Regions from separate parts of the Fructobacillus cardui genome, predicted to be linked through region 1. Evidence: riboswitches for the same ligand, from Rfam matches in the RefSeq annotation. Region 1 holds a riboswitch; each other region holds the start of a gene.
The links. Region 1 has a riboswitch for thiamine pyrophosphate ahead of thiW (energy coupling factor transporter S component ThiW). Riboswitches for the same ligand answer to the same signal wherever they lie in the genome.
Positions count from the first base shown of each region.

Region 1 (3,280 bases):
GCGTAAGCGCCCTTAACAACGATTTTTTCGTGGTTGAGGGCGCTTTTTTATCTGCTGATTTTTTTAGAAAAGGAGGGCACCGTGAAGTTTCGTACCGTCGTGAGCTGTTTGTATACTGAAAGGAGCATGAAATATGACAATGACTGAATTGAAGACCAAGGTGAAGGTAGTACCAGCAAAGCAAGAGGACAAATTGGCGCAGGCCCTCTATCATGCTTATCAAGAACGTCAACCGCTTGAGATGACTGAATGGGAGAAGGTTGTCAGCAATGATCAAACTGCCTATGCAGTGCAAGACCAATTGATGGAATTGAAAAATCAGCCACTTGGGGGTTACAAGGTCAGTTTGACTAGCCAAGAAACTCAAGATATGTTCGATTCAAACGAACCACTGTACGGGGCTCAGGTGCAGAACCATTTTGTGCAGTCACCAGCCAATCTTTCGTTGAAGAGCGATTTATTGGACCCATTGGCAGAAGTGGAATTGGTCTTCAAGGCCAAGGAAGACTTGCAAGTTACCGATTCTTTGGAAGATTTGCGTCGTAAAACGACTGTAGCAGCTGGTGTGGAAGTACCTGATGCCCGGTTTACGGACTGGTTTCCATCTTTGAGCAAGTACTTAGTCATGGCAGATGCAGCGGTTGGCGGTTTTGTGGTTTATGGACCAGAACGAGAAAGTACATCTTTGACCGTTGCTGAATTTGAGGATGTGAAGGCCTATTTGGCCCATAATGGCGAAGTGGTGGCTGAGGGAAGTTCAGCCGAAGTTTTGGGTAATCCACTTAAATCGTTGCAATGGCTAGTTAAAAAATTGGCAGCGCAAGGAAAGACCTTGCATGTGGGGGAACGAGTTTCCTCAGGAACCTTCCTATTGCCCCCACACCTAACGGAAGGAACCTGGACAGCTAGCTTTAACCATGATTTTGCAGACGTTGTGGTGGCAGTTAGTAAATAAGCAAACAATTTTGAAATATCAGACAGAATAGTTGTCTTTTTCCGCTAAAATGAGTATAATCATTCTCGTTGGGTAATGAGGGTTACCATTATGTTGATAACCTTCATTGTTCAGTCACCCTTTTTAGTGGTTCCAAATTGTTTGTTTCAGTAAACAACAATTGGCCGCACCAATAAATTGGGCGGCCCTTATTTTGAATAAAATCGATCGGGGAGTTTGTGTAATAGACTGAGAGGATGGTAAACCATTGACCCGAACACCTGAACCGGATAATGCCGGCGGAGGAAATCGTATCACTTTTGTAATCGAGGGCTCCGTTTTGGGGTGCTCGATTTTTTCTTTTAAATGAGAAAGGAGTGGTAGTGAATAATTCACGGTGATTTTACCGTGACAGGATGAAGGGGAGCGCCTTGATTCTGAAAAAACAGCGATGGGAAGCCGTGTTCCGGCGTGAGAGGAGACCAATTAGTCTCGACCGAACTTTCTACTAGACAGGGTCTGCCTGACTGGTTTAACCGCAAAAGTGGGAAAGGAGCGCTGTTTTTTTGCTACCCCACTGATTTTAAAAGGAGCGTTTTCAAATGAAGACACAGAAAAAATTATCAACGAAGAAGATGCTAGTAACGGCCTTGTTGGCTGCTTTGGCCTATGTTTTAAATAGCTTTGTCTATTTCCCGGCAATGGCACCCTTCCAACACTTCGTTGATGTCTTAGCCGCTGTTTTGGTAGGGCCATGGTATGGCTTGGCTAGTGCCTTAATTTGTGGTATTTTGCGAATGATGTCAGGTCGGACGATTCAAGCCGTGACGGGCGCTATTTTTGGCCCCATTCTTGGTGGCTTGATTTATCGTAAAACCCACAACCTTTACCTGGTTTTCCTTGGTGAAGTGATTGGAACAGGTATTTTAGGGGCGTTAACTTCTTATCCATTGATGAAAATTTTCTATGGCTTGGACGTCCACAAGTGGTATTACTTTGTGCCATATTACACACCAGCTGCCATTGTGGGTGCTGGGATGGGCTTGGCAGTGACCTTAATTTTTCAGAAGACGGGGCTGCTCAAACGAATGCACGCGAGCTTGGACTAAATAACAACGGCATTTAGAACAAGTCTGGTAAGGGGAGAGTGAGCGATGAGCGGTAAGGAATATTTGATTTTTGACCTCGATGGCACATTAGTTGATTCCATGCCTTTTTGGGAGGATTTAGCAACTGAATTGCTTCACCGACATGGCATTGATCAGCTACCAGCAGACTTGCATGACCGGATTCAAACCATGACTTTGACGAATTCGGCCGTCTTTATACAAGAACTATTTGTCTTACCCGTTACTGCTGAAAGTTTGGCGCAGGAAATGCGAGTTTTGATGGACCAACACTATCGAAATGATGTTCCGCTTAAGGTGGGGGTATATGCGTACTTACAAGGCATGCACAAAAATGGTCGCAAAATTGTTCTGGCAACCGCTAGTAGCTCGGCGTTAGCCAAAGACTGTCTTCGCCGTCTGAAATTACTGCCGTTTTTTGACTTTGTTTTTTCCTGTGAAGATGTTGGGCAGGATAAAACGCAACCCACAATTTACCAGGCTGCTGCACAATATTTTGGCCAGCAACCGAACAAGATTGCAGTCTACGAGGACGCACTGTATGCGGCTTCAACTGCAAAGAGAGCGGGTTTTCTTGTGATTGGTGTCTATGACCATCAGTCAAAGGAAGAGTGGACTGATTTACAAAATTTAGCAGATGAAACGATTGATTTTGCGACTGTAGTAAAAGGAGAAAATAAATGAGTGCAAGTGTAGCGATTCAGGTCTTACCAGCAGCCGAAAATGACCATGAGTTGTGCCGGATGGTCGATGAGGTAATTGCGTATATTCAAAGTACTGGTTTACGTTATGAAGTTGGTCCCTTTGAAACAACGATTGAAGGCGATGATTACAACCAGTTGATGGACATCGTGAAAGAGTGTCAGCGTGTGGCTGTTCGGGCGGGTGCCAAGAAGGTTTCAGCCTATATCAAGGTTGCCTATCAGCCCGATGGTGAAATTTTAACGATTGATCAAAAAATCGGTAAGTACCAAAAATAAAAAAGTCAGACCCGCAAAGGTCTGACTTTTTTGAGCTGATGATGATAGAAGCGCAGCTTTCATTATTGCAAGAGTGCTTCCAAAGTTGGCAAATCTTCAACTACTTGAGTTGGTTTGATTTCTGACGGGCTTTCTTTGTGATTGGGATTAATCCAAATCGTGTCGAGTTGATAGTTTTGGCCACCCAGGATATCAGAAGTTAAGCCATCCCCAATCATTACTGTATTTTCCTTGGTCAT
Region 1 covers NZ_CAUZLS010000008.1:21,481-24,760, reverse strand. The annotation lists gene AABI20_RS07020 (2-keto-4-pentenoate hydratase) at 134-955, shown strand; TPP riboswitch at 1,154-1,259, shown strand; gene thiW (energy coupling factor transporter S component ThiW) at 1,537-2,043, shown strand; gene AABI20_RS07010 (HAD family hydrolase) at 2,089-2,745, shown strand; gene AABI20_RS07005 (thiamine-binding protein) at 2,742-3,041, shown strand; gene AABI20_RS07000 (YjjG family noncanonical pyrimidine nucleotidase) at 3,104-3,280, opposite strand, start outside.

Region 2 (3,280 bases), on a different contig from region 1:
GGGAACGAATTAATCAAATCCGAGCCGCCCACGATCATTTACTGTATAAAATTGATCATTACGAAAGCCACATGCGCCAGGTAGAGAATCGTTTAGAATAGAACGCTGAAATTGTTTGATAACTGGTAAAGATGGCTAATTTGGGGCTAAAATCCGAATTTTATATAAATTAGAACGACTTTATCTGTCCCTTTGTTTTATTTGATACTTTCTTGAAAACTGTTGGATAAGTAATTGACAGAACACTGTTTTATTGGTAAAATTTAATTACAATTTTCACATAGCTATATATTAGGAGGCACTTTTAATGAAAGTTGCAGTAATTGGTTCAACGCACGCCGGCGTGTTTGCCGCTAAGCAGATCAAGGCAGACCACCCAGACGCTGAGGTACACGTGTTTGAAAAGAATCAAACAGTTTCTTTTTTGTCATGTGGAATCGCCCTTTGGATTGGTGACAATGTTTCATCAACTGACAAGATGTTTTACGAAACACCAGATTCAATGGCAAAGCAGGGCATTTCAATGCACATGCAAACGCTTGTTGAAGCTGCAGACTTGGAAGCAAAGACTTTGAACATCAAGGACTTGGTTTCTGGTGCCCAATCAGAAGAAACTTTCGATAAGATTGTCATTACTACTGGTTCACGTGCCATTAAGCCTCGCATCCCCGGTATCGATTCTGACAAGGTCTTTGACTCAAAGACTTGGGACAACGCCAACGCCTTGAAAGAAGTAACTGAAAAGGTTAAGCGCGTAATCGTTATTGGTGCTGGTTATATCGGTGCCGAATTGGCAGAACAATTGTCAGTCAACGATAAGGAAGTGACTTTGATTGATGGTTTGGACCGCGTGTTGGCCAACAACACAGCGCCTGAATTCTCATCTGTTTTTCAAAAGGCCTATGAAGACCATGGCGTTAAGTTAGCGCTTGGTCAGATGGTTTCAGGATTTGAAGACACTGCTGATGGTATCAAGGTTACTACTGATAAGGGTACTTACGAAGCTGACATTGCCATCTTGGGTATCGGTTTCTTGCCAAACACTGCGATGTTCCGTGACCAAGTTGATATGTTGCCAAACGGCGCCATCAAGGTTAACAAGTTCATGGAAACTTCTGTTACGGATGTCTTTGCTGCCGGTGATTCAGCAACCGTTTTCTACAACCCAACACAAAAGGATGACTATATTCCATTGGCAACCAATGCTGTTCGTCAAGGAATCTTGGTTGGTAAGAACATTGCAGAACCAACGATGGCTTACCAAGGTACACAAGCAACATCAGCTGTTGAATTATACGAAATGGCTTACGCTGCAACTGGTTTGACTGTTCAATCAGCAGCTCGTAAGGGTGTTGAAGCAGATTCTGTGACAATTTCAGAAGACTATCGTCCTGATTTCATGTTGTCAACAACGCCTGTTAAGGCTTCATTGACTTGGGAAAAGGGTACTCGCCGCATTGTTGGTGCTGCCTTCTTGTCAAAGCATGACATTTCACAAGCTGCCAACGTGGTTTCATTGGCAATCGAAAACGGCATGACAATTGATCAATTGTCAATGACGGACTTCTTCTTCCAGCCCAACTTCGGTCAACCAGTCAACTATGTTTCATCAGTTGCGATGGCTGCCGTTGCTAAGGCAAACAAGTAAAAATCAGCTTTATTTAAGTACTCGGACATGACGTTCGAGTACTTTTTTATTTGAAGGCTCTTGCATAAAGGTCAGAGACAGTGTAAGCTAATAAAGTAGTAAATTTGAATATAGCGATCTGGGGTACCATTTTGGTTGAGAATTAAACCCATTGAACCTGTTAGGCTAAGACCGACGAAGGAAGATCCACACAAGTTTTTTTATGACCACCCGTGTTGGACTCTGCCCAGGCGAGTGGTTTTTTTAATGCCTTTATGTTCCTCTGGACGCAAAGGAGAGAATAATGAAACAAAAGTGGACGCTACAAAACGTGATTTTGCTGGCTTTGATTGGGATTATCTTCTCGGTCATTTACTGGATCATGGATCCGGTTTACCAAATCGTTAACAGTGGCTTGGCCGTGATTGGATTGCAAGCCTTTACGAATGAAATCACGCTTGGTGTATGGATGATGGCCGGACCATTGGCTTCTTACATTTTAAAGAAGGTCGGTGCAGGTTTTATCGGGGAAATGCTCGGGGCTGCCGGTGAAATGTTCTTAGGTGGTTCTTATGGTGTTGGAACACTCTTGTCTGGCTTTATCCAAGGAATTGGTTCTGAGCTTGGTTTCGCCTTGACCGGTTATAAGAACTGGTTTGCTGGTCTTTGGTTGTCAACCTTGACTGGAACAGTCGTCACCTTTGGTTGGGACCTCTTTAAATCAGGTTACATCCACTACAAGCTGAGCTTGTTAGTTGCTTTGTTCATCGTTCGTTACCTATCAATCTTCTTCTTCTCAGGTGTCTTGGTACACTTGATTGCCAAGTTGTTGGATCGATCAAAGTTGTTGTCCCACGAATAAGGAGGACAAAAAATGGCAATAACTGCCAGAAACCTCACGGTGGCTTATCGTGATCAAGCCATTATTGATGATTTAAATTTAACGCTTGAAAAAAAGACCCTAACCCTGTTAATGGGGCCTTCCGGGTCAGGAAAATCAACTCTGTTAAAGGCCTTAGCGGGTCTTTACCCCCAATATGGCGGTCAGGTCAGTGGTGAAATCGAAATTGACCAAGCGGCGATTGCTACACTAAAGGCGAATGAAAGGGCCAAGCGAGTGGCTTTGCTCTTTCAAAATCCCGATGATCAGTTTGCCATGCCGACGGTGCGAGAAGAATTTATTTTTGCACTGGAAAACCTTGAATTGGGCAAGGATGAAATTGATCAAAAGACGGCTTGGGCATTGGAAAAGGTTGGTCTGACTGATTTTATCGACCGGTCCTTTGTGACTTTGTCCGGTGGGGAAATGCAAAAGGTTGCTTTGGCGGAAGTGTTGGCCCTGGGGGCCGACTACCTATTGTTGGATGAACCGTTTGCTGCCGTTGATAGCCAATCGCGAAAAGACCTCCAGGTGTTGCTCCAACAGCTGAGTCAGGAGGGCTACGGCATTTTTGTTTCAGATCATGATCCGGCTGGGTACTTCGACAAAATCAGCCAGTTTTATCAGTTGAAAGAGAAGTCCTTGGTATCGGTTCCTGAAAATGACTGGGGTCAATATGATTATCAAAAGCAGACGGTGGTGTTAAAACCAGTCGCGGAAAGCGACCAAGCACAAGATACTGCCTATCGTTTTGATAACCTGCGGATCCAAAA
Region 2 covers NZ_CAUZLS010000007.1:29,343-32,622, forward strand. The annotation lists gene AABI20_RS06510 (MerR family transcriptional regulator) at 1-101, shown strand, start outside; gene AABI20_RS06515 (FAD-dependent oxidoreductase) at 308-1,648, shown strand; TPP riboswitch at 1,758-1,848, shown strand; gene AABI20_RS06520 (ECF transporter S component) at 1,932-2,489, shown strand; gene AABI20_RS06525 (ATP-binding cassette domain-containing protein) at 2,502-3,280, shown strand, end outside.
Region 2: another riboswitch for thiamine pyrophosphate. It lies ahead of AABI20_RS06520 (ECF transporter S component); the one in region 1 lies ahead of thiW (energy coupling factor transporter S component ThiW).

Region 3 (3,280 bases), on a different contig from region 1:
CCGATAATGGCATTCATATAGCGATGGCCCTTTTCGATTGCTTCTCGCAGAGAATCACCTTGGGCCAAAAAGGACGTAATCGCAGCCGAGAGGGTGTCCCCCGTCCCGTGCTTGCTTGACGTTTCAACCTTTTGTCCTTCAAGCCAGAATCCTTCTTCGTTCTCCAGCAAAACATAATCATAAATGATTGGGCCTTCACCATGGCCACCCTTGACGATAACGTTTGGAACCCCTAGGGCCTGAATTTTTTGACCGGCGGTAACCATGCCGTCACGGTTACTAATTTTCATATCGGCTAAGAGTTCGGCTTCGGGAAGGTTTGGTGTTACCAGCGTAGCAAGTGGCAGCAAATGGTTCTTCAAGGCCGCAATGCCAGCTTGGTCAAGCAAGGCCGCTCCGCCCTTGGCAACCATCACGGGATCGACCACGAAGTTCTTTTGTCGGTAGTGACGAATGTTTTTCGCCACCTGAAGAACACGGGCTTCATCGAAGAGTGCCCCTGTTTTTGCTGCACGAACATCAAAGTCAGCCATCACCGAGGCAAATTGTTGGTCAATCACGGCCAAATCAGTTGGATAAGCACCCTGCACACCCAGTGTGTTTTGTGCGGTTAACCCGGCCACTATGACCGTTGAGTAGGTCTTGCAGGCCTGCATGGTCTTGATATCGGCCTGCATACCCGCACCACCACCGGAATCAGAACCAGCAATGGTCAATGCTGTCGGATATTGGTTGGGATCAATCATTTTGTTGCCTCCATTCCCTGCAGGAAGAATTGATTTTCATACTTTGTTGATTGGATAAAAGCAGCTAAGGCTTCCTCTTGCACTTCAGGACTCACTTGTTCGGCCGTCTGATTGACTAAAGCCAACATTGGTCGCGTCAAACCCTTATCAATCCCCCGGTAGTACCCCACCCATGGCATAAATGGGTTGTCTGGCTTAATGAGACCATCCCGAATCAACAAATCAGCTAAGTAGGCATAGTCGTAAGGGCAGGCAGCCAAGGCAACCAAGCCGATAAACGAATCCTTTTGAACTGATTTAGCCATGTGGTTAACGTACTGGTCCGTAACCGTTGCATTTGGATACTTGCCTTCCTGGATGCTCTTATCATCGGTTTGAGCCAAATCCAGTAATATCTTGTGCGCGGCGTATTCCCGGTCATCATCGGCCACTTCGGCATCAATTGTTTGTCCGGTTAATGTCTGGCAAACCTGTTCATACAGTGGCAAATAGTGACCCAGGTAACGGTAATCTTGTTGTACGTAGTAGAGCAGCGCCTCAGGATTAACTTCCCCAGCAATCATTGCTTGGATAAAGGGATTGGCATAAAAATCAGCCTTGTGTTCCTCCATCACTTGCATAAAGCAGTCGGAAAACGGCAGCATCTTCGTCATTTTTTCTCCTCAATCATCAACTTTATTTTGGCAGACTATGGGGTTAGTCGCCATTTAGACAAAATAAAAAGCCCTCAGCCTGAGCTGAGGACTTATGGCCTACTGACGATTACCGAACATGGACAATGTCTTTAGGATTTAAATCCGCTTTTCGAAGTTTCCTGCGACCGTGCTAGCGGCATCAGGTTCAATGGGTATATTCTCAGCTCAGGGCACCCCAACTTTATTTATCACACAAGCAGTATAGCACGGAAATTAGAACCCGTGTGAAAAAACTTCTCAGTGAGCGCTTGCCACACGCTGTGAAATCAGTTATATTATAAGTATACTTACAGATTAATTCTAACACTAAGGAGGTTCCCATGAGCCCTGTCAAAACCGCTTCCCTTTCTCGCTACATGGATTCGACCAATCAGAAATTTTTCAACTTGTATACTGACTGGTTCCGCCAAATGAAATACCGTCTCCGCGAGCTTGACTTAACCCACCCCCAATTCCAAATTTTGGCCACTGTTCATGGCCTGAGTTTACAAAATACCGAGATTACTCAAATTATGGTGGCTAAGGCAGCGGATGTCGATGCCATGACGGCTTCGGCCATTATCACCAAACTGAGCCGTGAAGATCTTTTGGACCGCTATCCTGGCAAGAAGAATCCGCGCTCAAAAGCTCTCTCATTAACCCAAGCTGGTGAGGAAAAATTACAACAGGCCTTAGACATCGTCAATCAATTTGACCAAGACCTCTGGAGCCAATTTGATGCCTCCTTGCCAGAAAGTATTGACCAGGCTCAAGCAGTCGTCAAAACCCACCACTTCTAAGATTGCCGAAGCATCACATCACAAATTGAAAAGAGCCGAGCATACATAATTGTATCCTCGACTCTTTTTTCTTTGGCCCAAAAATCAGCGCTGCGTTTTCTTTTCACACAAGTAAATACCCGTAGCTCAGCCGCTTGCAAGCAAGTATGATGTTTCAAAGCACTTTTTATACACTGATTTCAGCAACGAATGTGCTTGTTAGCCAAGTAATTGGTACCAATCAAAGATGGCTTTGACCTCCTCCATTGGCAAGTAACGAGCAGTCAAAACCTTCGTACTGGCATCAGTTCGGACCACCACGGCAAGGTGGGCTCGCTGATTACGACGAGCTAGCCACCAACTCTGCTTAATGGACAACGATTGAATCTTATCCCAGGCAATATAGGTGGTGATGGTTTCGTAGTTCTTCGCCGTTTTTAAAACAAGAACCTGGCCGTTAACCACTTGGGCGGTTGTCGCCTTCCCCTTATACCAGCCAGCACCGACAACGAAGGACAACACAAGCAAAACCAGTAAAACAACGAGCGGCAACCGTTGGAAAACATAAATCAGGACGGCGGCGAGGGGTAAGGTCCAAAAAAGCCCGTTACGGATCATTGTCAAAATCTGGTAGGTTGAGCTACTGGTCTTTTTGATTGGCTTGCTTGGAAAATTAGGCAACCACTGTGACAAGTAGTGGTCAACAGCTCCTGATTTTACCATTGGAATCAAGGTGGGTACGTTTTTAGAAACCTTGTCTTCGCCATTTTCGTCGGTAATTAACCGCGTCTTGACGGTCGCCAAGCCCAGTGCCTGCCGAAAAATATTTTGGCGGACCTCAACCGTTTGCATCCGGTTAATCGACAGATGCATCGTTTGTCGTTTGAAAAGTCCCCGAGCAATCGTTAAATGACCGGCATCATGGTGAACTTCAAAGCCAAAATACAAGATCACCGTTCGCAAAACGTTAAAAGCAATCACGATTAAGACAAACAGAACCACCAGCAAGACAATCACCAGTGTGCCCAATCCCAGAACATGATTGGTAAATTCCTGCTCAAGCCAACGACTGACTACCTTT
Region 3 covers NZ_CAUZLS010000007.1:38,493-41,772, reverse strand. The annotation lists gene thiD (bifunctional hydroxymethylpyrimidine kinase/phosphomethylpyrimidine kinase) at 1-746, opposite strand, end outside; gene AABI20_RS06565 (TenA family protein) at 743-1,399, opposite strand; TPP riboswitch at 1,541-1,629, opposite strand; gene AABI20_RS06560 (MarR family winged helix-turn-helix transcriptional regulator) at 1,762-2,220, shown strand; gene AABI20_RS06555 (PH domain-containing protein) at 2,419-3,280, opposite strand, start outside.
Region 3: another riboswitch for thiamine pyrophosphate. It lies ahead of AABI20_RS06565 (TenA family protein); the one in region 1 lies ahead of thiW (energy coupling factor transporter S component ThiW).

Region 4 (3,280 bases), on a different contig from region 1:
TCCGTTGTTGCCCCAATCAAGATAATCGCGCCCGATTCGAGGTGAGGGAGGAGAAAGTCTTGCTTGACCTTGTTGAGACGATGAATTTCATCCAAAAGAAGGACAACTGTCCCCGACATTTTTGCTTCTTCAGCAACGACCTGTAAGTCCTTTTGCGAATCGGTTGCCGCGTTCAGGGCTCGAAAGGCAAAGTTTGTCGAACCGGCAATGGCCGAGGCAATCGAAGTCTTACCAGTTCCGGGTGGGCCATAAAGAATCATTGATGAAAGACGCTTGGCTTCCACCATCCGCCAAATGATTTTATTTTCGCCGACTAGGTCTTCTTGGCCAACGATTTTTTCAATTTTTGTTGGCCGCATCCGGTAGGCCAGTGGTTTTTGTCCGGGCATGAAGGCTCCTTTATCAGTATGGCTTTGTCTTGATAAAAAAGAAGCCGGTTGAAACCGGCTTCGTCAGGTTACAGGTCAATTGATTCCTGGTTTACGGCTGATTTTGCCGCAAGAATGACCGCGTAGGGGTTATCAGTTTGTGTTGTTCTTTCAAAATCGGATAAAAGGGTATAGGGGTGATTGGTGCTGACGGCCATTTGCAAGTAGTTGATGTAGGCATCACCACAAGCATCCTGGTCAATCAGTAAGGTCGTATCTGGCCAGTTGGCCATCCGTGCCTTGAGTTCATCTTGAACTTGGCTATCGTCGGCCTTTGATTCTTTAACGGCCGCGACTACTCGTTCACGAAAAGTGCCTAGGTAAAGGCGCTGTTCATCAGGGTTAATCTTGGGACCACCATTACCTTGCTGCCCCTGTTCTAAACGGCTGTTAACATCATCCATTGGGTTATCCTCCAATTACTTTACTACAGACAATTATACGGAAAAAGCTGTGGAGATTAAAGGCTTGTCTGCTATTTTTGGGTGTTATCCAACATTTGTCGGTTGATTAACCTAGTCTATTGAATGCTGTTAATGAAAAATCAGAAGCGGTGAAGATTTTATTAGAATTGGTCTAGTAAATCCAGTGAAACTTTGTCCCGTTTCATCAGTGGACATGTCAAAAAATCCATGTTATATTGATTTCGAAAATTGAATACGAATTATCTGGGGTGCCGACTGGCTGAGATTATACCCATTGAACCTGATTAGATTAACGTCTGCGTAGGAAGATAGTGATGATAGTTTTTTTGTAAGCTGTTTTTGCGTTTTTTGACGTAGAAACAGCTTTTTTGTTCAATTTTTAACAAAAGGGGATAGCAGCTGCAAGGGAAAACTGATTTTTGGCGGTCAGACCCAGAAGGGAGAAAAGAGATGGTCACAATTAATGGCGAACATATTGACAACATCGCTGGTGGAACGGTTTTGAGTTTACTTGAAGAACAAAACCGTCATCAGGACAATGTGGTTGTTGAACTCAATGGTCAAATTTTATCGAAAGCGGCTTTGGCTGAAACGGTGCTGGTTGAGAACGACAAAGTGGCAATTATTGCTTTTGTAGGTGGGGGTTAGGAAAAATGACAACGATTGCAATTGACGGCCAGGCGGTGGAATCCGTCTACCTAAAAATGAAGGATCGCAATGTAGCTGACAGTCAGGAAAAGTTGGCAGCTGCTCATGTGACGATTGCCGGTTCAGGGGGATTGGGGTCTAATATTGCCATTGCGCTGGCCCGGGCCGGGGTTGGTCATTTGACCTTGATTGATTTTGATGAAATTGAACATAGCAACTTGAACCGTCAGCAGTTTAAGCTAAGCCAGGTTGGCTTACCAAAGGTGTTGGCCCTGAAACAAAACATCCTGGAGTTTAACCCCTTTGTTGAGGTGACGACTTGGCAGGAACGAGTGACGGAGGACAATGTGTTGGACCTCTTCACCGGTGCCAATATTATCTGTGAAGCTTTTGATGATCAAAATGCGAAAGCAATGCTATTACGGCGGGCGCAAGAGGTTTTGCCAGAAACGCCGATCGTGATGGGCAACGGCTTAGCCGGTGTTCACGACGCTAATCAAATTCAAACCGTCCGGCAAAGTAACCATGTTTACCTTTGTGGTGATGGCCAAACCAAGGGAGCAGAAGGTTTGATGGCCGCTCGTGTTCTGATTTGTGCGGGTCATCAGGCGAACCAAATCCTACGTTTAATTCTAGAAAAAGAGACAGTAGAGGAGTAAAAAATGTCGACAAATGATCCATTGGTCATCGGTGGCCACCAGTTTGAATCACGCTTTATTTTGGGTTCTGGTAAGTACTCATACGAGCTGATTGACTCAGCGGTTAACCATGCCAAAGCGGAAATTATCACGATGGCTCTTCGCCGAACGAGTATAGCTGAGGAAAACATTTTAAACTTTATTCCGCAGGGAACAACAATCTTGCCAAACACTTCGGGGTGCACGAACGCTGAGGAGGCAATCCGGATGGCGCGAATTGCTCGTGAGCTGAGTGGGAGTGATTTTATTAAACTAGAAGTGATTCCTGATAAGCAGTATTTGATGCCCGATAACTATGAAACGTTAAAGACAACCGAAGTCTTGGCCAAGGAAGGCTTTATTGTCATGCCTTATGTCTTGCCTGATTTCAATATTGCAAAGCAATTAGTCGATGCAGGTGCTGCTGCCGTCATGCCATTGGGAGCACCAATTGGCACTAATAAGGGCCTTTCAAACAAAGATTTGATTCAAATTTTGGTCGACGAGATTGACCTGCCAATTATTGTGGATGCCGGAATCGGCCGTCCCAGTCAAGCGGCCGAAGCAATGGAAATGGGTGTCGATGCCATCATGGCTAATACGGCAATGGCAACAGCGGGGGACATTCCCCTGATGGCCGAAGCCTTTCACTTAGCGATTGAGGCTGGTCGCAAGGCTTACCTGGCAAAACCAGGACGAATATTGACGAAAAAGGCTGCACCATCATCACCGCTGGCAGGTGTGAGCCTTGGTTAGAAAGGAAAGGAGTGGCCATGATCCAGCCGAAACGGGCAAGGCTTCATCTATCATTAGCACAGAAAATCATCTTGATTAATTTTCTTGGTTGGGTTTTTATCTATGCCGATCGAACAATCTTAAATCCAGTGATGCCGGAAATTCAACGGTCTTTTGGTCTGAGCCATGCTGAATTGGGACTGATTTCATCTGTTTTTTTTTAACCTATACGGTTAGTCAGTTACCATTTTCACGTTTGGCTGATGGTCACTCGAAGAAGCTTGTTGTCGCTTTGGGCTTTTTCTTCTTTGCAGTAATGACTTTTCTATCGGGTATCGTGCCAACCTTTACTCTTTTTCTATTGGTG
Region 4 covers NZ_CAUZLS010000004.1:156,452-159,731, forward strand. The annotation lists gene AABI20_RS05225 (replication-associated recombination protein A) at 1-389, opposite strand, end outside; gene AABI20_RS05230 (DUF1694 domain-containing protein) at 458-832, opposite strand; TPP riboswitch at 1,088-1,177, shown strand; gene thiS (sulfur carrier protein ThiS) at 1,304-1,501, shown strand; gene thiF (sulfur carrier protein ThiS adenylyltransferase ThiF) at 1,507-2,160, shown strand; gene AABI20_RS05245 (thiazole synthase) at 2,164-2,934, shown strand; gene AABI20_RS05250 (hypothetical protein) at 2,952-3,137, shown strand; gene AABI20_RS05255 (MFS transporter) at 3,170-3,280, shown strand, end outside.
Region 4: another riboswitch for thiamine pyrophosphate. It lies ahead of thiS (sulfur carrier protein ThiS); the one in region 1 lies ahead of thiW (energy coupling factor transporter S component ThiW).